DNA from 2 places in the Micromonospora sp. WMMD714 genome. Region 2 is predicted to be linked to the other one. Evidence: riboswitches for the same ligand, from Rfam matches in the RefSeq annotation. Region 2 holds a riboswitch; the other holds the start of a gene.

Region 1 (11,956 bases), 650 kb from region 2:
CCGGCTCGGCGCGCGGGTCCGGCCGGGGCACTTCTCGCAGACCCACGACCGGCCGGAGCTGATGGCCAAGACCCTGGTCGAGGCGTTGTGGCGGGGCGACGAGCACCGGGAGGGGATGGACCGGCACGCGGCGATGGCGGCGCTCAGCCGCTACGAGCTGGCCGGTCAGGGCGACCAGCGCTTCGGCACCCTCTCCGGCGGTCAGCAGGCCCGGTTCCTGGTGCTGCTGCTGGAGCTGTCCGGGGCGACCCTGCTGCTGCTCGACGAGCCGACCGACAACCTCGACCTGGCCTCGGCCGAGGCGCTGGAGGCCGGGCTGACCGCGTTCGCCGGGACGGTGGTCGCGGTCACCCACGACCGCTGGTTCACCCGGTCGTTCGACCGGTTCGTGCTGTTCCGGGGCGACGGGGACGTGGTGGAGACCCCGGAACCGGTCTGGGACGTGGGCTGAGCCGATCGAGCGGAACGTGCGGCGACGACCACGCCCGGTCACCGGGCGTGGTCGTCGCCGGTCGGAGCCGGCCCGGCCGGCATAGGGTGGATCTCGTGACTGAGATGACCTACCGCCGGCTGGGCGACTCCGGGCTCGTGGTGTCCGTGGTCGGCATCGGCTGCAACAACTTCGGCCGCAAGCTCGACCTCGACGGCACCCGGGCGGTGGTCGACGCCGCGCTCGACGCCGGGATCACCCTCTTCGACACCGCCGACATCTACGGCGAGCCCCCGGGCGGCTCCGAGGAGCTGCTCGGGCAGGCCCTCAAGGGCCGCCGGGACGACGTGGTGCTGGCCACCAAGTTCGGCATGTCGATGGGCGGGCGCAACGGGCGCGACTTCGGGGTACGCGGCTCCCGGCGGTACGTGGTGCGGGCGGTCGAGGCGTCGCTGCGCCGGCTCGACACCGACCACATCGACCTCTACCAGCTGCACGAGCCCGACCCGGACACCCCGATCGACGAGACGCTCGCCGCGCTGGACGACCTGGTCCGGGCCGGCAAGGTCCGCTACCTGGGCAACTCCAACTTCTCCGGCTGGCAGATCGCCGACGCCGACTGGACGGCGAAGACCCGGGGGCTGACCCGGTTCGTCAGCGCGCAGAACCACTACAACCTGCTCCACCGGGACGCCGAGGTGGAGATCATCCCGGCCTGCGAGCGCTTCGGACTGGGCCTGCTGCCCTTCTTCCCGCTGGCCAACGGGCTGCTCACCGGCAAGTACCAGCGCGACACCGCCCCGCCCGCCGGCAGCCGCCTCGCCGGCGGTGGCCGGTACGCCGAACGGCTGGCCGCCGCCCGCTGGGACACCATTGAGGCGCTGGAGGCGTACGCGGCACAGCGGGGGCTCACCCTGCTCCAGGTGGCCATCGGCGGGCTGGCCGCCCGGCCGGCGGTGGCCTCCGTCATCGCCGGGGCGACCACGCCCGAGCAGGTGCGGGCGAACGCCTCTGCCGGCGGCTGGCAGCCCGGCGACGCCGACCTCGACGCCCTGGACGCCCTGCTCTGACCGCCCGGTCGGCCCGGCCGACCTGGGGAGCGGGGTAGAGCGGGTCGTGGTCTACGCAGGATGCCCTGCTCCGACCGTCCGGTCGGCCCGGCCGCCGCGCCGCGTGGCACATCCAGGCGGGCCGGTCGGAGGCTGACCCGACCGGGGCGGTTCCGGCCCGGTCCGGGGCTGACGCGCGTCGGCCCCGGACACCGGTGGTGTCCGGGGCCGATCGGTCGTCGGTGGAGTGGCGGGAACGGGTGCCGGGGCGTCAGCCGCCCAGGCCGGTCGGCTGGTCCCCGGGGCCGGGGTCGGCCCGGCGACGACGCCACAGCAGCGCCGCCGCGGCGACGACCACCACGAGTCCGCCGGCCAGCCACGGCCACCACCGGACCCCGGCCGGATCCGCCCGGTCCGCCGGGCGCTCGGCGGCGACCGGCGACGGCGACTGGGCCACCCGGGCCTGCACCTGGGCGGTCGCCGTGCTCTGGTACGGGGCGGGCGCGCTGACCGTCACCCGCCAGTCGCCGGGGGCCAGCAGCGGGCCACTGCTGTAGAAGCCCTGCCCCTCGCCGGCCGGGGCGATCTGCACCGGACCGGCCGTCCGGCCACCCTCGCCCTCGGCGGTCACGGTGAGCCGGACCGGCTGGTCCAGCCGGTGCCCGTCGGCGTACACCGCCATCACGGTGACCCCGCCGGCACCGTCACCGGCCACGGTCAGCTTGACCTTCCCGCCGTGCGCCGCCGCCGGACCCGCCGGCAGGGCCACCAGGCCCGCCACGACCAGCGCGGCGGCGAGAGCTCTGAAGCTACGCATCGACGTCTCCTTCCGATGTGGAGGGGCCGCCCCCACCGTCGGTGTCGACGGTGGGAGCGGCCCCGTGGTGGTGCTCCTTACAGCGAACCGCCCTTGGCGATCCGGGTGGGGTCGGCACCGAGCCGGCCCGCCCCGTCGACCGACTTGTTGCTGTTCGCCTTGACGCCGGCCTTGGTGGCCGCGCCGCCGAGCCGGACGATCATGGCGTCGGCGTCCCGGACCAGCACGTCCCGGACATCGGTGTCGGTCACCACCGCGGTGTCGGTGGCCAACGCCTTGAAGGCGGTCAACTGCTGCACCGCCCGCTTGTCGTTGCCCGCCGCCTCGGACTCCCGCACCGCGTCCAGCTTGTTGGACAGCTGACGGTGCGCCTTGGTGGTGAGTCGTCCGGTCGCCTTGAACCGGTCCAGCAGGTTCTGCATGTCCCGGAACGAGGTGGTGACGAAGAACCGGACCGTCGAGGTGGTGGAGTTGCCCGCCTTGTCGGTCGCGGTCACCGTCAGCTCGTGCAGGCCGAGCGGCAGCTCGTACAGCGCCTGCAGGGTGCCGCTGGCGTACGCCCGGCCGTCCAGCACGCCGGAGGTCGTCTTGATGCCGGAGGTCGGGTCGACCGCCTGCCACGAGATCCGGACGTCCTGGCTGTCACCGTAGAGCTGGCCGTCGGCGATGCCGGAGACCAGCAGCGTCGGCTTGGTGCCGTCGATCTTCACGACCGCCGACTTCAGCGCCTCGACGTTGCCGGCGGCGTCGGTGGCCCGGTACAGCAGCTCGTGCGTGCCGTCCCCGGTCACCTCGACCGGCGTGGTGTACGCCGTCCAGGCGCCGCCGTCGAGCGACCACTCCAGCTTCTTCACCCCGGAACCGGCGTCGGTGGAGGTGATCACCACCGGGACGGTGCCGTTGTGCCAGCCGTCGTCGTTGGCCGGGGCGAACGACGCCGAGCTGACCGGCGCGGTGGCGTCGATCTTGACGGCGACCTTCTTCGTCGCCTCCACGTTGCCGGCCGCGTCCGTCGAGCGGAACCGCACCTCGTGCGTGCCGTCCCCGGTGACCTGCACCGGCTCGGTGTACGCGGTCCAGGTGGTGGCCCCGTCGAGCTGGTACTCGGTGCTGGCCACCCCGCTACCACCGGCCTCGTCGGCCGCCGCCAGCGTCACGGTGACCGGGCCGGTGTACCAGCCCTCGGTCGGGGTGCCGGAGACGGTGGCCGTGGTCACCGGGGCGGTCGTGTCGGCCGCCTTGGTGGAGAGCCGGAAGTAGTCGAACGAGGCCGTCTTCGAGGTGGCCGCGTTCGCGCCGAGGGTGAACAGACCGATCTTCGGGGTGGCCCCGACGGCGGTGTTCGTCACCGTCTCGAACGTGGTCCACTCCTGCCCGTCGGCCGAGTAGGACGCGGTGAAGGTGTCACCGGCCCGGGCCAGCCGCAGGTGCCACACCGCCGAGGTCAGGTTGGAGACCTGCGGCTGCGGGTTCTGCGTCACCCCGGCGAGCTCGCCGCGGAACTCGATCCGCCGCGACGGCGTCTGACCCGCCTGGTTGTCCACGATGAAGTCCAACTTGACGTAGTTGTCGTCGTCGGCGTGGACGATCAGACCGGCCTGCTGGTACTGCTCGGCCAGCGCGCTGCCGTCGACCTTCGTCTCCAGGGTCCAGTCGCCGCTCGGCGCGGTCTGGAGGATGAAGTTCGTCGGCCCGGTGTTGCTGGTGCCGTAGATGTCACCCTTCGGCACGTCGATCTTCAGTGCGCCGTCGGCCACCCGGTAGGCGGCCGGGTCCTCCCGGAGCACCGCGTTCCACCGGCACTTGTCGAGCGTGGTGCCGGTGAACTCGTCCGACGGGACGACCGGGCCGGCCGGGGCGTCCGGCGAGACCAGGAACGACTCGAACACCGCGTCCACCACCGGGGCGGTGGTGCCGCCGTTGAGGGCGAGCAGACCGATCCGCGGGTTGGTGATGCCGGCCAGCGCGGCGGACCGGCCGACCGCAGTGAACGTGGTGCCGTCGGTGGAGAACTGCGCGGTCAGGTTGGTGCCGTCGCTGATCAGCCGCAGCCAGATGGTGTCACCGGCCGGGGCGGCCACGGCGTCCGCCGCGTCGTTGCGCGGAGTCCCGGCGGTCTCCCGGATGAACTCCACCTTGCGCGACCCGCCGTAGAGCAGGTCCACCTTGGCGTAGTTGTCGTCATCGCCGTAGATCAGCAGGCCGGCCTGCTGGTAGTCGGCGGTGACGGGCACGGTGACCTTCGTGGTGGCCTGCCAGGCCCCGCTGGGTGCGGGCTGGAGCACCAGGTTGGTCGCGTCGTTGCGGGAGCCGTACAGGTCACCGGAGGAGGTGGGCAGCCGCAGTGCGCCGCCGGAGACCGAGTAGAGCTGGTTCTCCCGGACCACCGACCAGCGGTCCTTGTCGAGGGTGTTGCCGGTGAACTCGTCCGACCGCGCGCCGAGGCACGTGTTGGTCGGCGCGTCCACCTTGACCGGGACGGTCGCGTAGGACTTCGCGCCCCGCTTGTCCGTCACCGTCAGGGTGGCGGTGAAGGTGCCCGGGGTGGTGTAGGTGTGGGTGGCGTTCAGGGTCGTCGCCGTCCCGCCGTCACCGAAGTCCCAGGCGTACGTCAGCGGGGTGTCACCCTCGGTGTCGGTGGCCGTGCCGGTGAAGGTCACGGTGACCGGCGCGGTGCCGGTCGCCGGGGTGGCGGTGGCCGTCACCTGCGGCGGCGCGTTGTCGGTCACGCCCCGTCCGATGAAGTCCATCCAGTTGACGTTGAACAGCGAACCGGTGCCACCGGCCGGGTCCTTGGCGACGAAGTACAGCGAGCCCTCCGCACCGGCCGTCACCGGCGCGGTCACGTCGACGAACTGCTGCCAGCCGCCCGTGCTCGGCACGGTGGCCGTGGCCACCACCGGACCGTCGACGGCACCGGCGTGCACGTCGATCCGGCCGCCCTGCACCTCGGAGGCCACCCGGAACCGGATCTGCTCGACCCCGGTCAGGTTGGCCGGGACGAGCGACCACCAGTCGCCGTCCTCGATGAAGCCGATGTTCTGGCCGCCACCGGCGGGGTCGGTGGTGGTCTCCTTCTGCACGCCCGGGTCACCGCCGCCGGTGCTGCCCGGGGCCCGCCCGGTGGCCGTGAAGTACTCGGCCTGCTTGCGCTTGGGCTGGAGGATCTCGATCGCCCGACCGGTCAGCGGGCCGGCGCCGCCGGTGCCGCCGTCGTCGGTGTAGGTGGCCTCGAAGACCGCGAAGACGTTGGCCTCCGCGCCGTGCCCGGACGCCAGCGAGGTCTGCACGGTGCCGGTGCAGCCGGTGTGCTGCTCCAGCGGGTGGGCGTGCTCGTCGTGGCCGAGCAGCACCTGCAGTTGCACCCGGTCACAGTCGACGGTGCCGTCCTCCGGGTCGGTCACCTTGATCGTGTACTTGACCTGGTCGCCCCAGTCGAAGAAACCGCCGCTGGGCGGGAACTCGATGGTCACCGTCGGGGCGGTGTTGCCGACCGTCACCGGCACGTTCGCCACGGCGGTCCGGCCCTTGGGGTTGGTGACGGTGAGCTGCGCGGTGTAGTCGCCGGCCGTGGTGTAGGTGTGGGTGGGGTTCGCCTCGGTGGAGGTCTGCCCGTCGCCGAACTTCCACGCGTAGGTCAGCGTGCCGCCGTCCGGGTCACGCGACCCGGCGCTGGAGAACTTCACGGTCAGCGGCGCGGCCCCGGAGGTGGGGTCGGCGCTGGCCTCGGCGATCGGGGCGCGGTCACCGGCGGTGTAGTCGATCCGGTAGACCCCGGAGTCGTCGTTGTTGCCGCCGAAGCCGGTGCCCCACTCGATCATGTAGAGCGCGCCGTCCGGGCCGAACTCGAAGTCCATCGGGCGGATCATCGGCATGCCGGTGAGCAGCTGGTTGATGTCGATCAGCGTCTTGCCGTCCTGGCTGACCTGCATCGTGTACATCTTCGACTGGTTCCACTCGCCGAGCAGTGCCTTGCCGTCGTAGTACGCCGGCCACTTGCGGGTGGAGTTGCTGTCGGCGTCGTAGCGGTAGACCGGGCCGCCCATCGGGGCGCCGCCGCCACCGATCTCGGGGAAGCGCGGGTCGCCGGCGTAGCCGTAGTCCACGGTCGCCGGGACGACCGGCGGGAGGTTGGTCAGGCCGGTGTTGTTGGGCGAGTCGTTGACCGGTGCGGCGCAGTCGAACTTCGCCCCGCTCGGCCCGGACGGGAAGGTGTAGTCGTTGTACGCCCGGTTGTTGCCGACGCAGTACGGCCAGCCGTAGTTGCCGGCCGTGGCGACGATGTTCCACTCCACCAGGCCCTCGGGGCCACGGTTCGGGTTGGCCGCCGAGGCGTCCGGGCCGTAGTCGGCGACGTAGAGGGTGTCGGTCTTCTGGTCGACGCCGATCCGGAACGGGTTGCGGAAGCCCATGCCGAAGATCTCGGGGCGGGTCTTCGCGGTGCCCGGGGCGAACAGGTTGCCCGCCGGGACGGTGTAGGTGCCGTCGTCCTCCGGGTGGATCCGGATCACCTTGCCGCGCAGGTCGTTGGTGTTGCCGGCGCTGCGCTGGGCGTCGTAGTCCTGCCGGCCGGCCCGCTCGTCGATCGGCGTGAAGGCGCTCGACTCGAACGGGTTGGTGTTGTCGCCGGTGGCCAGGTAGAGGTTGCCCTGCGAGTCGAAGGTCATGCTGCCGCCGGCGTGGCAGCAGGTGTTGCGCTGCGTGTCGACCTGCAGGACGACCTTCTCGGTGGCCTTGTCGATGGTGTCACCGTTGACGGTGAACCGGGACAGGTAGTTGCGCGGGGCGCCACCGGCCGGTGCGTAGTACAGGTAGATCCACTTGTTGGTGGCGAAGTCCGGGTCGAGGCGCAACCCGAGCAGGCCGTCCTCGTTGCCGGTGAAGACGTCCAGCCGGACGGCGGTGACCGTGTTGCCGGTGTCCGGCTTCACGATCTGCACCCGGCCGTCGCGCTCGGCGTAGAACACCCGGCCGTCCGGAGCGATGTCCAGCTCCATCGGGTTGTTGGTGTTGCTGTCGAGGGTGACCTTCTCGAAGTTCGCGGTCTTGGAGGCGCCGCAGTCGGCGTTCTCCACCCCGGCCGCGGTACGGATGCCGCCGAGCAGGTGGCTGAGGAACTCCGGCTCGGTGTACGACGCCTGGGTGTGGCCGCCGCCGGTGTACCAGGACCGGCCGCCGTCGTAGTCCTGGCACCAGGCGGTGGGGTGGTCGGCGCCCATCGCGCCGGCACCCGGGCTGTAGGACTTCTCGTCCAGGCTGGCCAGCACGTGCACCTTGGAGCGCGGGTTGGTGCGGAAGTTGTACCACTCGTCGAAGCGGGACCAGCGGTCCGGCAGGTCGGCGGTGGACGGGTGCGCGTGGTCCTCGACCTTGACGGTGGCCTGCTGGTTGGCCGGGTGGCCGGAGAAGTACGCGCCGACCAGGTTGCCGTACCAGGCCCAGTCGTACTCGGTGTCCGAGGCGGCGTGCACGCCGGCGTAGCCGCCGCCGGCCTTGATGTAGCGCTCGAACGCGGCCTGCTGGGTGGCGTCGAGGACGTCACCGGTGGTGGAGAGCCAGATCACCGCCTGGTACTTGGCCAGGTTGGTGTCGTTGAAGGCGGCCCCGTCCTCGGTGGTGTCGACGGTGAACCCGTTGTCGGTGCCGAGCTTCTGGATCGCGGCGATGCCGGCCGGGATGGCGTCGTGCCGGAAGCCGGCGGTCTTGGAGAAGACCAGGACGGAGAACGGTTCGGCGGCTGCCGCCGCCGGTGCCGGGGCGGCCTGTGGCCGGGCCGCCGCGACGGGAGCGGCCTGGGCGGGGGTGCCGCCGATCAGGCCGCTGGCGAGTAGGGAGAGGGCCAGTAGACCGGCGCCCAGTGGGCCGCGACGTGCGCGGCGATGGCGGGATGGAGACACTCCATGCTCCTTTTGTCCGTGCTGGACAGTGGTGGGGGCATGGGGACGACTCGCCGCAGACCGTCCCCGGTCGGATGGGTGCGGGCCCGCCGAGGTCCGCATCGGTGGCGATCAGGTGCCGGCCTCGTCGAGGCCGCGCACCGGAATAATGTCGATCGGTTGAACAAATTAGCGCCGCTGGATTGGTTTCCGGCAAGGCATGAGCATGTAACGATTCGGTATCGTCGACTCACCTTTCCGGCTTATGTGGAGAGAGGGGGGCAAAAGACAGTCATCGATGGGCTTGGATCAATCTAACACCCCTTGGCGGATCAGCGGATCTGTCGTACGGTCACAGACACGTGACCCACGGGAGCCCGGTACACCGGGCTGAGAGGGGGGCTGAGAGCCCCCGACCGTCGAACCTGATCCGGATAATGCCGGCGCAGGGAGGAGAGTTGCCGTGCCGTCCCTCGGCCGCCTGCACCTGATCACCGACACCCGACCCGGGTGCGACCCGCTCGCCGTCGTCCGGGCCGCCCTCCCGGTGGCCCGCGCCGAGCTGGTCGTCCAGGTCCGGGTCACCGACGCGACCACCGACCGGCAGGCCTACGACCTGGCCCGCCGGGTCCGCGCCCTCTGCCTGCCCTACCGGGCCACCTGCCTGGTCAACGACCGGCTGCACGTGGCCCTCGCGGTGGACGCCGACGGCGGCCACGTCGGCGCGGACGACCTGCCCGTGGCGGCGGCCCGCCGGGTCCTCGGCGTCGACGCCGTGCTCGGCGCGACCGCCCGGGAACCCGGCGGCGCGGCCCGGGCGGTGGCCGCCGGGGCCAGCTACCTGGGCGTCGGCCCGTGCCACCGGACCACCACCAAGACCGGCCTGCCCGACCCGATCGGCCCCGCCGGGGTACGCGCCGTCGCCGAGGCCGTCACCGTGCCGGTGATCGCCATCGGCGGGGTGACCGCCACGACGGTGCCGGCGCTGCGGGCCGCCGGGGCGTACGGGGTGGCCGTGGTCGGGGCGCTCTCCGCCGTCGCCGACCCGGGCCGGGCCACCGCCGGGCTGATCGCGGCGCTGACATGCTGACCCCGGCCGCCGACCCGGGCCGGGCCACCGCCGGGCTGATCGCGGCGCTGACATGCTGACCCCGGCCGCCGACCCGGGCCGGGCCACCGCCGGGCTGATCGCGGCCCCGGCATGCTGACCCCGGCCGCCGATCAGAGCCGGGCCACCACCCGGCCGGCCGTGGCGCTGACATGCTGACCGGGCCGGACGTCGCCGTGGTCGGGGCGGGACCGGTCGGGTTGGCGATCGCCTGGCGCTGCGCCGCCCGTGGCCTGCGGGTGGTCGTGCACGATCCGGCCCCCGGCTCCGGTGCGTCGCGGGTCGCCGCCGGCATGCTCGCCCCGGTCGCCGAGGCCTACTTCGGGGAACGGGAGCTGACCGGGCTGCTCGTCGACTCGGCCGCCCGCTGGCCGGGCTTCGCCGCCGCCCTCACCGCCGCCGCCGGCACCGGCTTCGGACACCGCACGGACGGAACCCTGGTCGTCGGGCTGACCGGGGACGACCTGGCCGAGGCGCGCCGACTATGGACGTACCAGCAGGGGTTGGGACTGCCGATCAGCGCGCTGCGCCCGTCGCAGCTGCGGGACCGCGAGCCGGCGCTGACCCCCCGGCTGCGCGGCGGGGCGGTCGCCCCCGGCGACCACCAGGTCGACCCGCGCCGGCTGGTCGCCGCGCTGCGGGTCGCCGCCGAACGGGCCGGCGTGACCCTGCTCCCCGGCGCGGTGACCCGGCTGGCCGACCTGACCGCGCCGGTCGTCGTGGTCGCCGCCGGGTGCGGCGCCGCCGCGCTGACCGGGCTGCCGGTCCGCCCGGTCAAGGGCCAGGTGCTGCGGCTGCGCGCGCCCGACCACCGCCCGCCGTGCTTCCGTCACGTCATCCGGGGGTACGCCGACGGCGAGCCGGTCTACCTGGTCCCCCGGGACAGCGGCGAGGTGGTGGTCGGGGCGACCGTGGAGGAGCGCGCCGACACCGAGGTGACCACCGGGGCGGTGCTGCGGCTGCTCCGGGCCGCCGTCGATCTCGTCCCCGAACTCGCCGAGTACGAGCTGGTCGAGGCGACCGCCGGGCTGCGGCCCGGCACCCCGGACAACGCGCCGGTCCTCGGGCCACTGCCCGGCCGGCCCGGCGTGTTCGCCGCCACCGGCCACCACCGGCACGGCATCGTGCTCACCCCGGTCACCGCCGACCTGATCACCGAGCTGATCGTCACCGGCCGGCCGGACCCGCTGCTCACCCCCTTCACCGCCGACCGGTTCCACTGAGGAGGACACGTGCGACTGATCGTCAACGGCGTCGGCCGTGAACTGACCGGCGGCGCGACCGTCGCGGACCTGGTCGCCACGGTCACCGAGCAACGCCGCGGGCTCGCCGTCGCGGTCAACGGCGAGGTGGTCCCCCGGGGCGGCTGGCCGGCGACCCTGCTGCGCGACGGTGACCGGGTCGAGGTGCTCAGCGCCGCGCAGGGCGGGTGACCGGGATGCCCCTCACCATCGCCGGGCAGACCTTCACCTCGCGGCTCATCCTCGGCACCGGCGGCGCGGCCAACCTGCACGTGCTGGAGCAGGCGATCCGGGCCTCCGGCACCGGACTGGTCACCCTGGCCCTGCGCCGGGTCGACACCGCGCCCGGCACCGCCGGGGGACTGCTCGACCTGCTCGACCGGTGCGCGGTGCGGCTGCTGCCCAACACCGCCGGCTGCTACACCGCCGCCGACGCGGTGAAGGTGGCCCGGCTGGCCCGGGAGGCGTTCGACACCGACTGGGTCAAGCTGGAGGTGATCGGCGACGAACGCACCCTGCTCCCCGACGGGGTGGAGCTGCTGCGGGCGGCCGAGGAACTCGTCGCCGACGGCTTCGTCGTGTTGCCGTACACCTCCGACGACCCGGTGCTGGCCCGCCGGCTGGCCGACGTCGGCTGCGCGGCGGTGATGCCGGCCGGTGCCCCGATCGGCTCCGGGCTGGGCGTGACCAACCCGCACCACATCCAGCTGATCCGGCAGAGCGTCGACGTGCCGGTGATCCTCGACGCCGGGATCGGCACCGCCTCCGACGCGGCGCTCGCCATGGAGCTGGGCTGCGACGGGGTGCTGCTGGCCAGCGCCGTCACCCGGGCCGCCGACCCGACGGCGATGGCCACCGCCATGCGGTACGCCGTCCGGGCCGGGCGGCTCGCGTACACCGCCGGTCGGATTCCCCGCCGCTTCCACGCCCTCGCCTCCACTCCCGACGACGGACGGCCGGACCTGTGAACCGCCCCCGCCACCCCCGTCTCCCCTGCCCTTTCCCCTGCTCCCTCCACCGCCGCCGCCCCCGCCTCTGCCCCCACCGCCCGCCCGGGCCTGCGTCCCCGCCCTCCGCTGTGCCTACGCCTGTGCCTGCGCTCTCACCTGCGTTTGTGCCTGCGTTTGTGCTTGCTTTCGCACCTGCGCCTGAGCCTGTGCCTGCGCTCGCGTCTGCGTCTGTGCTCGCGCCTGTGCCTGTGCTCGCGTCTGCGCCTGCGGCCGGGGCGGAGGCTAGTAGATCTTGGAAGAAATCGGCCCCTCAGGGGGCCACTTGCTTCCAAGATCTCTGCACTGGCACTGGCACTGGCGTGGGCACCGGTGTCGGCGTCGGTGCAGAGGCCGGAGGGGGTGCCGTCGGGGGGTGGGTCGGTTGGTGACCGGGACGGTACGGACGGGTCCGGGGTCAGGGCGGGGTGACAGTCGGCCGTCGGGGG
Region 2 (11,956 bases):
GGACGGTGAAGTCGTCCGCCGCCTCGACGGCGACCACGAACCGGTTGGTGACCAGCACCGGGTTCCTCCTCGTAGAGTCTGTGGGATGCAGCCTACGCAGCGCCCCCTGTTGGCCCGGTTGGCCCGGGTGAACCCGACGTCGGTGTTCCTCGCCGCCCTGGCGCTGGTGCTGGTGGCGCTCTTCGCGCCCGGCCCGGTCGGCGGTCTGCTGCTGTTGGCGCTGGCCGCCGGGCTGGTCTACCTGCTGGCCGTCACCTGGCCGGTGCAGGCGCCGCAGACCCGCGTGCTCCGCTTGGTGATGGTGACGCTGCTGGTCACGGTGGCCCTGGTCAAGATCTTCTGACATGCACGCATGCGTTTTTGACAATCATTCTCGTTTTCACGGACAGTTGCCGACATGACCGCCCGTACCCTCCCCCGCGCCCTGACCGCCGCCGCCACCGCCCTGCTCGTCCTGGCCGGCGGCACCGCCTGCTCGACCTCGCAGGCCGGAGCCGACCCGGACCGGGTGGACGTGGTCGCCGCCTTCTACCCCCTCCAGTACGTCGCCGAGCGGGTCGGCGGCGGCGCGGTCACCGTCACCAACCTGGCCAAGCCCGGCGCCGAACCGCACGACCTGGAGCTCAACCCCCGGCAGGTCGGCCAGGTCAGCGACGCCGAGCTGGTCTTCTACCTCAAGGGCTTCCAGCCGGCGGTGGACGAGGCCGTCGCGCAGAACGCCGCCGACCGGTCCCTCGACGTGACCACCGTCGTGTCGCTGCGCGACGCGGCGGCCGGCGGACACGACCACGAAGGTGAGGACGGTCACGCCGAGGAGGAGGACGGCGGCAAGGACCCGCACCTCTGGCTGGACCCGACCCGGCTGGCCACCGTCGCCGACAAGCTCGCCGAACGGCTCGGCGCCGTCGACCCGGACCGGGCCGCCGACTACACCACCCGGGCCCGGACACTGCGCGGCGAGCTGGACAAGCTCGACGCCGAGTACACCGCCGGCCTGGCAACCTGCCAGCGCCGGGAGATCGTGGTCAGCCACGCCGCCTTCGGCTACCTCGCCGAGCGTTACCGGCTGGAGCAGATCGGCCTCACCGGGCTCACCCCGGACACCGAGCCCGCCCCGCAGCGGCTGGCCGAGGTCGCCCGCGAGGCCCGCGAGCACAAGGCCACCACGATCTTCTTCGAGACGCTGGTCAGCCCGAAGGTCGCCGAGACCATCGCCGCCGAGGTCGGCGCGAAGACCGCGGTGCTCGACCCGATCGAAGGGCTCTCCACTGACGGGGGTGGGGACTACCTTTCGGTGATGCGCGCGAATCTGACCACGCTCCGTACCGCCCTGGGGTGCTCGTGACCACACCCGTGATCCAGGTCGGGCACGCCTCGGTCGGCTACGACGGCCGACCGGTGCTGCGGGACGTCTCGTTGACGGTCACCGCCGGCGAGGTGGTGGCGGTGCTGGGGGCCAACGGCTCCGGCAAGTCCACCCTGATCCGCGCCGTGCTCGGGCTGGTCCCGCTCGGCACCGGCACGGTCACGCTGTTCGGCGTCCCGCAGCGCCGGTTCCGGCAGTGGCACCGGATCGGGTACGTCCCGCAGCGGCTCGGCGCCGGCAGCGGCGTGCCGGCCACCGTCCGGGAGGTGGTCGCCTCCGGGCGGCTGGCCCGCCGGGGGGTGCTGCGCCCACCCGGCCGCGCCGACCGGGCCGCGGTCGCCGCGGCGCTGCACGCGGTCGGGCTCGCCGACCGGGCCGGTGACCCGGTGGCCACCCTCTCCGGCGGCCAGCAGCAGCGCACCCTGATCGCCCGCGCCCTGGCCGGCGAGCCGGAGCTGCTGGTGCTCGACGAGCCGACCGCCGGGGTCGACGCGGCCAGCCAGGAGGCGTTCGCCGGGGCGCTGCACGACTTCCTCGGCACCGGGGGCACTGTGCTGCTGGTCGCCCACGAGCTGGGGCCGCTGCGTCCGCTGATCAGCCGGGCCGTGGTGGTGCACCAGGGCGGCGTCTGCCACGACGGCGCGGTGCCGGAACCGGCCGGGCACCACGCCGAGCCCGACCACGACCACGTGCACCCGCACGGTCCCGAGGAGCCCGCCGGGCTGTGGAGCAGCTGAACGATGGACCTCTTCCAGTACGACTTCATGCAGCGGGCGCTGCTCGGCGCGCTGGTGATCGGGCTGACCGCCCCGGCGCTCGGCATCTACCTGGTGCAGCGGCGGCTGGCCCTGATCGGTGACGGCATCGGTCACGTCGCGCTCACCGGCGTCGGCGCGGGCCTGCTGCTCAACCGCTCGCCGGTGCTGGTGGCGGTGGTCGCGGCGATCCTCGGCGCGGTCACCATCGAGCTGGTCCGGGCCCGCGGGCGCACCTCCGGCGACCTGGCGCTGGCGCTGCTGTTCTACGGCGGCATCGCCGGTGGCGTGATGCTGGTCGGCCTCTCCGACGCCAGCAGCGCCAACCTCAACGCCTACCTGTTCGGGTCGCTCACCACCACCTCCCCCGCCGACCTGACCACCATCGCGGTGCTCGGCGCGACCATCGCGGTGCTGATGCTGGCGCTGCGCCCGGCGCTCTTCGCGGTCTGCCACGACGAGGAGTACGCCCGGGTGGCCGGGCTGCCCGTCCGGGCGCTGAACCTGTTGCTGGCAGTCGCCACCGCGGTCACCGTCACCATCGCCATGCGCGCCGTCGGCGTGCTGCTGATCAGCGCCCTGATGGTGGTCCCGGTGGCCACCGCGCAGCAGGTCACCCGGGGCTTCCGCAGCACCATGACGGCGGCCATGGCGCTCGGCCTGTTCGCCGCCGGGGCGGGGATCTGGGTGGCGGCCACCGCCGACACCGCCCCCGGCGCCTCGGTGGTGCTGCTGGCGATCGCGTCCTTCCTGGTGGTGGCGTTGGCCGCCGCCGCCTGGCGGGTGCTGCGCCGCCGGTCCGCCCCGGTGGTGGCCGGCACGCCGGAGCCGCACGAGGTGGTGCTCCGGTGACGCCGACCGGTGTGCCGTCACCGGTATTGGTTACCGTTACGGGGTGACCGGCACCCACGGCTACGACGCCTTCGAGGGCGCGGGCGAGCTGCTCCGGGCGCTGTCCGCCCCGATCCGACTGGCGATCGTCAGCGAGCTGGCCCAGGGTGAGCGGTGCGTGCACGAGCTGGTCGAGCAGCTCGGCGCACCGCAGCCGCTGGTCTCCCAGCACCTGCGGGTGCTGCGCGGCGCCGGAGTGGTGCGAGGCTCCCGACGCGGCCGGGAGATCGCCTACGCCCTGGTCGACGAGCACGTCGCGCACATCGTGGCGGACGCGGTCAGTCACGCCGGGGAGGGGGCGTCACCTTCCGGCGAGCCGGCGGCCGGCCGGGCGGGGGGTGCCGGACGGCCCGCCTCGTGGCACGCTGTCGGCCGTGAAGATCTACGCTGACCGTTTTCCGGTCGCCCTCCGTCAGTTCCTCACCGACCTGCTCGTCGTCGTCTGGGTCTACGCGGCGGTCCGCTTCGCGCTGTGGCTGTACGACCTGGTGGAGAAGCTCGCCGTACCGGGGCGGAAGCTGGAGGGGGCCGGCGGTGGACTCGCCGACAACCTGGCCGACGCCGGCGGCAAGGTGGGCCGGGTGCCGCTGGTCGGCGACGAGTTGACCGGGCCGTTCACCAAGGCCGCCGACGCCGCCCGGGCGATGGCCGAGGCGGGGCGGGACCAGCAGGAGCTGGTCGGCCAGCTCGCCCTGGCGCTGAGTGTCGCGGTGCTGGTCTTCCCGCTCGGGCTGGTGCTGTTCGGCTGGCTGCCGCTGCGGCTGCGCTGGATGCGCCGGGCCGCCTCGGCGAAGGCGCTCGCCGCCGGCCCGGCCGGCCGGGACCTGCTGGCGCTGCGCGCGCTGACCAGCCAGCCGCTGCGCCGGCTGACCAGGATCGATCCGGACGTGGCCCAGGCGTGGCGGCGCGGCGACGACGCCACCGTCGACGCGCTCGCCGCCCTGGAGCTGCGTCGACTCGGCCTGCGCGGCGGCCGTTAGGCACCGTCACCTGTTGTGTCCCCCCGGCCCGCAGGCTTAGATGATGGTAAATGTCTGCAGGCCGTCGGCGTGCGTCGGCACGGACGGCCCGGAGAGGGAGCGTCCCCATGCCCGTGTCCCGCAGTCGGTCGATCCTCGCGGCGGGAGCCGCCGGGGTGGTGGCGGTGCTGGCCGCCACCCTCATCGGCCTGCCCCCGGCCAGCGCCGCCACCGGTGACGGCTCCCCCACCGACGCGAACATCGCCTTCGTCGGTCGCTGGGACCGCAGCAACAGCACCGCGTACGTGCCGAACTGGGCCGGCGCCTACCTCAAGACCGGGTTCACCGGCACCACCGTCAAACTGCGGCAACGCCGCACCATCGACCTCTACTACAGCATCGACGGGGCCGACTTCCGGTACCTGACCAACGTCAGCGGCACGGTGAACCTGACCCCCACCCCGCTGCGCGCCGGCAACCACACGCTGGTGGTGTCGTACCGGGTGGTCGCCGGCTCGTACACCGGGGACGCGGTGTTCCAGGGGCTCACCCTCGACTCGGGGGCGCGTACCCTGCCGGCGGCGGTCCGGCCCCGGCTGATCGAGTTCGTCGGCGACTCCATCACCCTCGGCACCACCTCGTCACGGACGGCGCTGACCGCGTACGGCTGGCTGACCGGCGAGCAGCTCGGGACCGAGCACACCCAACTCGGCTACGGCGGGGGCTGCCTGGTCGCCACCGCCGACGGCTGCGTCAGCGTGGCCAGCCAGTTCCTCCGCACCGGGTACGCGGCGAACAGCCCCGCCTGGGACTTCAGCCGCTACCAGGCGGACGCCGTGGTGATCAACCTGGGCACCAACGACCGCAGCCACGGGGTGAGCGGCGCGGACTTCCAGAACCAGTACGCCACCTTCATCCGTACCGTGCGGGGCAGGTACCCGCGCGCGGCGATCTTCGCGCTGCGCACCTTCAGCGGCCGGTACGCCGCCGAGACCGCCGCCGCCGTCACGGCGGTCACCGGGAGCGGCGACCGCAACGTGTTCTACGTGGACACCACCGGCTGGCTGCCCGCCGACGGGCTGAGCGACTCGGTGCACCCCAACGACGCCGGCCACCGGGCGATCACGGCCCGCCTCGCCCCGGCCATCGCCGCGCAGCTGTCCACCACCCCGACGCCGACCCCCACCACCGTGCCACCCACCACCACCGCGCCGCCCACCACGCCCCCGGTGACCACCCCGCCGCCCACCACCGCGCCGCCCAGCACCACGCCCCCGGTGACCACCCCGCCGGCCGGCGGCACCGGCTGCGCCGTCGGGTACGCGGTCACCGGGCAGTGGCAGGGTGGCTTCCAGGGCGAGGTGACGATCCGCAACACCGGCGCGGCCCCGGTCGACGGCTGGACGCTCCAGTGGACGTTCACCGACGGCCAGCGGGTCAACCAGGCGTGGAACGCCAGCTACACGCAGAGCGGCGGCACCGTCCGGGCGACCAACGCCGGCTGGAACGGCACGATCGCGGCCGGCGGGTCGGTCAGCTTCGGCTTCCTCGCCGACGTCGCCGGCACCAACAACCGCCCCACCGGGTACGCCCTCAACGGCACCCCCTGCGCGCTCTCCTGACCGCCGCCCGTGGTCCGTCGCCCGGGGGCGACGGACCACGGCACCGGCGGCCACGGTGCGCTCCGGCCGTCCCGGCCGGACCGCGTACCGTCACCGCAGGTAGGCCGCGAGACCGAGCTGCTGGTTGCGCAGCGCGGTGGCCACCACGCCGGCGATCTGCCGGGCGCCCGCCGTCTCGAAGTGGGTGTGGTCGGCGCAGAAGAACGCGCCGACCGCGCCCGAGTTGTAGTCGCCGTTGTTGGGGCAGAGCCGCAGCGTGTTGTAGAGCGTGTAGCTCAGCTTGTGCAGGTCGATGACGGGGACGTTGTTGGCCCGGCCCGCGTCGAACGTCTCGGTGAGGAAGCCCCGGTTGCCGACGGCGGTGCTGCCCGAGCAGGTGATCGCGGCGGCCGGGGTGAGGAAGACCGGGTACGCGCCGCGCTGCTGGGCCGCCCGGGCCATCACCCCGAGCAGCTCCTTGTAGCGGGCCGAGCCGACGTGCCGGTTGCAGGTGGTGCTGCCGTCGTTGATGCCGAACTGGATGAACAGGTAGTCGCCGGCCTTCATCCCGCCGTTGGCGTTCAGCATGGCCTGCCAGCGGGTCGAGTAGGTCTGCGGGCTGACCACGCACTCGCCGGCCGAGTTCATCGTGGTGGTGACGTTCGGGTCGTACAGCCAGGTCTGGATGCTGCGTCCGCCGACCGCACTGTTCACCACCGTCGCGTTGCCGTTGAGGTACTGGCCGAACTGGTTGCCCCAGCCGACCGGGCAGACGCCGCTGGACGACGGGTTGGCGACCGTGGAGTCGCCCGCCAGCCACACGGTGACCTTGGCCTGCGTCGAGGGGGTCGGGGTGGGCGTGGGCGTCCGGGTCGGGGTCGTCGTCGGGGTGGGCGTCGGGGTCAGGGTCGGCGTGGGGGTGGGGGTCGGCGGGGTGGACGGTGGCGGGCAGGGCGTGGCGGTCGGCGTCGCCCCGGTGCAGGAGACCCCGTTGAGTGCGAACGCGGTGGGGACCGGGTTCGCGGTGGTCCACCCGCCGTTGAAGCCGAAGCTGACGCCGGCCCCGGTCGCGATGGCGGCGTTGTACCCGGCGTCCTTCGCGCTGACCGCCGTCCCGTTCTGGGTGACCGTCGCGTTCCACGCCTGGGTGACCTGCTGTCCGCTGGCGAAGGCCCAGGTGAGCGTCCAGCCGGAGACCGGGTCGCCGAGGTTGGTGATGGTGACGTCCGCCCCGAAGCCGCCCTGCCATTCGCTGGTGACCTTGTAGTCGACCCGGCAGCCGGCCGCCGCCGCCCCGGCACCGGCCGCGACCGCCACCCCGCCGGCGAGGACCGCCAGCGTGATCACGCCCAGTCCGGCGACCCGTCGTCGCGCTGCTCTCATGGTCCACTCCTCGTCGCTGGTGCCGGCCCGCCCCCAGCTGGACGGCTGCCGCGCCCGGCAACGAGGGCAGGGCCGGTGACGCACCCGGGACAGGAAGAGATAATAATCGATACTACTCGATGTCGATCCGCGCACCGCGTCCCCTGATCAGCCACGACGGGTGGACCCGACTCAGCCACGACGGGCAGACCCGACGCACCGGGCTGGGTGCCGCCGGGCCGTGGGGCGGTCACGGTCGGCCGCCGGGCACCGGCACCGGCTCGTCTAGGGTGGTGCGGTGCTCTACTTCCTGATCGTCATCGCCGTGCTGCTGCTGGCGTACGCCGCCGTGCTGGTCAGCTTCGTCCGGCGCGGACGCAAGATCCCGCCGCAGGCGTACCTGGTGCTGGCCCTGCTCAACGGGCTCATCCTGGCGGCCGTGCTGGCCTGGGCCGTCGCCCGCTGACGCACCGGCCGGCCCGCCCGGCACGCGTCGGGAATCCACCCGCCACACGTCGGGGGCTCACCCCGGCCACCGTCGGCCCGGGTGAGCCCCCGGCCCACACCATCCACCACCCCACGCGGGGTCAGTCGCCGTTCAGCACCACCGGGTCGTCATCGTCGTCGTCGATGTCGTCCTCGCCCCAGTTACGCCGGACGAACGGCAGGATCACCCAGAACGTCAGGAACCACAGGCCGGTGACCACGGTGAGCACCACGGCGATGCCGGTGTCGAGCACGAAGTCGGCGATCAGCAGGACCGCGCTCACCATGGCGACCAGCATGAAGGCCAGGCCGCCGGTCGCCATCCGGTGCGCGAAGCGGACCAGCTCCGGCTTGCGACCCTGGCGGAACAGCGCCCGGTGGAAGGCGACCGGCGAGATGATCATCGCGGTGGCCGCGGCGGCGGACAGCAACGCGAGAATGTAGACGTCCCGCTGGAACTCGCTCGTCCGGGTGAAACCGTTGCTGAACGGCAGGGTCAACAGGAAGGCGAAGAGGATCTGCACGCCGGTCTGGGCGACCCGCAGCTCCTGGAGCAGATCGGCGAAGTTGCGCTGCCAGCGCTGCTTCTCGGATTCCTTCGACACACGCTACCTCCGGATGAGACGGTACGACCGACGGGAGCACCTCCCGTCGGCAGCAACGCCTGTGCCCGATCCGGCATCGCACGAAACCGATTCACGAACCCCTATCGCCCCCTGCGCCGACGGGACGGCTCAGCCGGCCCCGCGCACCCGGGCCAGGATCGCCTCGGCCAGCGGCCCCGGGGCCCGGTCGGGAATCCAGTGGCTGACCCCGGCCAGCACCACGAACCGGTAGTCCCCCGACACGTGCCGGGCGCAGGCCTGCGCGGCGGTACGCCCGACCGCCACGTCCCGGTCGCTCCACACGTAGCTGGTCGGCACCGACACCGGGCCGACCACCTTCAGGTCCCGCCCCGCCATCGCCCGGTACCAGTTCAGTGCCCCGGTCAGCGCGCCCGGCAGCCGCATCGGCCCGGCGTACCGGGCCACCCGGGCGGAATCCCCGACCCCGGCCAGCAACCGGCGCAGCACCGCCCCCCGCCAGGCCAGCAGCACCCTCTCCGCCAGGCCCGCCCGGCGGAACAACGCCATGTACGCCGAGCGCGCCCGCTGCGCCCGGTCGGCGGTCAGCGCGTACCCGAAGGCCGCCGGATGGGGCACCGAGACCGCGGTGAGGGTACGCACCCGCTCCGGGTGCCGGGCGGCCAGCGCCCAGGCGACGATCGCGCCCCAGTCGTGCCCCACCACGTGCGCGGCGTCGACGCCCAGCGCGTCCAGCACCGCCACCGCGTCGGCGACCAGCTCCGGCAGCCGGTACCCGGCCACCCCGGCGGGCCGGGCGTCGGGCGAGTAGCCCCGCTGGTCCGGGGCGTAGGTGCGCAGCCCGGCGGCGTGCAGGGCGGGCACCACCGCGTCCCACTCCCCGCCGTGCTGGGGGAAGCCGTGCAGCAGCAGCACGGGGTCACCGCCCTCCGGGCCGCCGACCCGTACGTCGAACGTCAGTCCCCGCGCCGGTACCCGCATGACCGGCAGCCTACCCAGCCACCCGCACCAGGGCCGACGCCCGCCGGTGGCCGGCGACCCGGACGCCCGGCTGGCCGGTGACGAATGCCGGGAACCGTGGCCTGCTGGGTCGTCGCCGCAGGTCGGTGCTAGCGTCTGCCGAGACAACTTCACATCCGACAGGGGAGCGCACAGCGCTGAGAGTGCGGGCACCGCCCGCAGACCCTCGAACCTGATCTGGGTAATGCCAGCGCAGGGAGTTCGGTCGACCTCCAGCCGCGCCGCCGTCCGGCAGCAACCGGGCGCGGCGTGCGTCTTCTCCTGGTTCGCTCGCTGGACTGGGAGTACCGACATGCAGCACACCGACAGCAACCGGTGGCGCACCATCGACATCGTGGTCGCCGCCGTGATCGCCGTGGCCTTCGGCGTCATCTTCTGGGCCTGGGGCCTGGTGTGGAAGGCCGCCGACCCGGCGTTCGCCGCCGCACCGGCCAGCCAGGCGGTGATGTACGGCGTCTGGCTGGTCCCCGCGGTCCTCGGCGGCCTGGTGATCCGCAAGCCCGGGGCGGCCCTGTTCTGCGAGGCCGTCGCCGCCACCGTCTCCGCGCTGCTCGGCGCGGAGTGGGGCGGGGTCACCATCGTCCAGGGGCTGATCCAGGGGCTCGGCGCGGAGCTGGCCTTCGCCGCGTTCCGCTACCGGTCGTACCGACTGCCGGTGGCGGTGCTGGCCGGCGCGCTGACCGGGCTGAGTGCCGCCCTGTTCGACTTCTTCGTCTGGAACGCGAAGTACGCCCTGGCCAGTTACCGCCTGCCGTACGCGGCACTGACCGTGGTGAGCGCCGCCGTGGTCGCCGGGCTCGGCGGCTGGTACCTCACCCGCGCGCTGGCCGAGACCGGGGTGCTGGACCGGTTCCCCGCCGGGCGTGACCGCAGCCTGGTCTGACCCTCCCCTGGCGACCATGGAGGTGCCGGCGACGTGGCGAGTGTGAGGCTGGCCGGCTTCGGCTGGCGGCACGCCGGGCGGCGGGCCTGGGCGGTACGCGGGGTGGACCTGCGCGTCGACCACGGCGAACGGGTGCTGCTGCTCGGTCCCTCCGGGGCCGGCAAGAGCACCCTGCTGGCCGCGCTGGCCGGGCTGCTGCCGGCGGACTCCGGCGAGCAGGAGGGCACCGTCGAGGTCGACGGCCTCGATCCGGCCAAGGCCCGCGAGCGGGTCGGCACCGTGTTCCAGGACCCGCAGTCCCAGCTGGTGATGGCCCGCAGCGGCGACGACGTGGCGTTCGGCCTGGAGAACCGGGGGGTGCCCGGCGACGAGATCTGGCCCCGGGTGGACGAGGCGCTGCGCCGGGTCGGCTTCCCGTACCACCGGGACCGGCCCACCGCCGCGCTGTCCGGCGGCGAACAGCAGCGGCTCGCGCTGGCCGGCGTGCTGGCGCTGCGCCCCGGGCTGCTGCTGCTCGACGAGCCCACCGCCAACCTCGACCCGGCCGGCGCGGAGCTGGTCCGCCGGGCGGTGGCCGGCGCGCTGGACGCCGACACCACCCTGGTCCTGGTCGAACACCGGGTCGCCGACGCGCTCGCCCTGGTCGACCGGGTGGTGGTGCTGGCCCCCGGCGGCGGGGTCCGGGCCGACGGGCCACCGGCGGCGGTCTTCGCCGCCCACGGTGCCGCGCTCGCCGCCGACGGCGTCTGGGTGCCCGGCCACCCCACCGTGCCCCGCCGGGCCGCCGGGCCGCCGGGCGCGGAGCTGCTCACCGTCGACCGGCTCGGCCTACCGCCCCGGCTGGCCCCCACCGACCTGGTGGTACGCGCCGGCGAGGCGCTCGCCGTCCGGGGCCCCAACGGGGCCGGCAAGTCCACCCTGGCCCTGCTGCTCGGCGGCCTGCTCCGCCCCGGCACCGGCCGGTCCACCGCCACCGCCGCGCTGGCCGGCGGGGACACCCGCACGCCCCCGCACCGGTGGCGGGCCGCGGCCCTGACCGGCCGGATCGGTTCGGTGTTCCAGGATCCGGAGCACCAGTTCGTCACCGGCACCGTCCGCGACGAGCTGGCCCTCGGCCCGCGCCGGACCGGCCGCCCGGAGACCGCCGTCCGGGCCACCGTCGACGGGTTGCTGGAGCGGCTGCGGCTGACCCGGCTCGCCGGTGCCAACCCGTACACCCTCTCCGGCGGGGAGGCCCGCCGGCTCAGCGTGGCGACCGCCCTGGCCACCGCGCCCCGGCTGCTGATCTGCGACGAACCCACCTTCGGCCAGGACCGCCGGACCTGGGGCGAGCTGGTCGACCTCTTCGCCGACCTGCGCGACGCCGGGCACGGCGTCGTCTGCGTCACCCACGACGTGGACTTCGTGGCCGCGCTCGCCGACCGGACGCTCACCCTGAGCCCCGCCCGGGAGGGTTCGTGATCGGCCTCGGACCCGTCGCGACGCCCGGTGCGCCGCTGGCCCGGCGCAACCCGGTGGCGAAGCTGGCCGCCGGGCTGCTCTTCTCGTTCGTCCTGGTGGCCAGCCTCGACCCGGTGGCACCGGCGGTCGCGATCGCCGTCGAGTTGGCGCTGCTGCCGCTGTTCGGCATCCGCTACCGGGTGCTGGCCCGCCGCGCCCTGCCGCTGCTGGCCGGCGCGGTCGGCGTCCTGGTCACGCTGGTCCTGTTCGCCGCCGACCGGTCCGGCCCGGTGCTGTGGGCGGCCGGGCCGCTGCTGGTCACCTCGGGGGTGCTGGTCACCGCGCTCGGCCTGGTGCTGCGGATGTTCGCGGTGGCCCTACCGGGCGTGATCGTCTTCGCCACCACGGATCCGACCGACCTGGCCGACGCGCTGGTCCAGAACGCGCGGGCACCGGCCCGGTTCGCGATCGGCGCGCTGGCCGCGTTCCGGCTGGTGCCGCTGCTCGGGCAGGAGTGGCAGATGTTGACCATGGCCCGCCGGGCCCGGGGGGTGGACGCCGGCCGCAACCCGCTGGCCCGGCTGAGGCTCTTCGTCTCGACGGCGTTCG

Evidence for each region. Region 2 has a riboswitch for thiamine pyrophosphate ahead of O7625_RS00275 (ECF transporter S component). Riboswitches for the same ligand answer to the same signal wherever they lie in the genome.
Region 1: linked by a shared signal. The riboswitch ahead of thiE (thiamine phosphate synthase) and the one ahead of O7625_RS00275 (ECF transporter S component) in region 2 are both predicted to bind thiamine pyrophosphate.

What each region holds. Positions count from the first base shown of each region.
Region 1 covers NZ_CP120744.1:706,519-718,474, reverse strand. The annotation lists gene O7625_RS03175 (ATP-binding cassette domain-containing protein) at 1-451, shown strand, start outside; gene O7625_RS03170 (aldo/keto reductase) at 538-1,500, shown strand; gene O7625_RS03165 (hypothetical protein) at 1,751-2,296, opposite strand; gene O7625_RS03160 (ThuA domain-containing protein) at 2,374-8,193, opposite strand; TPP riboswitch at 8,533-8,641, shown strand; gene thiE (thiamine phosphate synthase) at 8,636-9,262, shown strand; gene thiO (glycine oxidase ThiO) at 9,433-10,503, shown strand; gene thiS (sulfur carrier protein ThiS) at 10,513-10,713, shown strand; gene O7625_RS03140 (thiazole synthase) at 10,719-11,489, shown strand; gene O7625_RS03135 (thiamine phosphate synthase) at 11,956-11,956, shown strand, end outside.
Region 2 covers NZ_CP120744.1:55,762-67,717, forward strand. The annotation lists gene O7625_RS00215 (antibiotic biosynthesis monooxygenase) at 1-58, opposite strand, end outside; gene O7625_RS00220 (DUF6703 family protein) at 86-343, shown strand; gene O7625_RS00225 (metal ABC transporter substrate-binding protein) at 398-1,345, shown strand; gene O7625_RS00230 (metal ABC transporter ATP-binding protein) at 1,342-2,103, shown strand; gene O7625_RS00235 (metal ABC transporter permease) at 2,107-2,973, shown strand; partial or broken gene O7625_RS00240 (metalloregulator ArsR/SmtB family transcription factor) at 3,017-3,307, shown strand; gene O7625_RS00245 (hypothetical protein) at 3,387-3,992, shown strand; gene O7625_RS00250 (cellulose binding domain-containing protein) at 4,100-5,593, shown strand; gene O7625_RS30220 (cellulose binding domain-containing protein) at 5,684-6,955, opposite strand; gene O7625_RS00260 (hypothetical protein) at 7,233-7,400, shown strand; gene O7625_RS00265 (DUF6328 family protein) at 7,522-8,025, opposite strand; gene O7625_RS00270 (alpha/beta fold hydrolase) at 8,155-8,985, opposite strand; TPP riboswitch at 9,136-9,241, shown strand; gene O7625_RS00275 (ECF transporter S component) at 9,317-9,907, shown strand; gene O7625_RS00280 (ABC transporter ATP-binding protein) at 9,941-11,368, shown strand; gene O7625_RS00285 (energy-coupling factor transporter transmembrane component T) at 11,365-11,956, shown strand, end outside.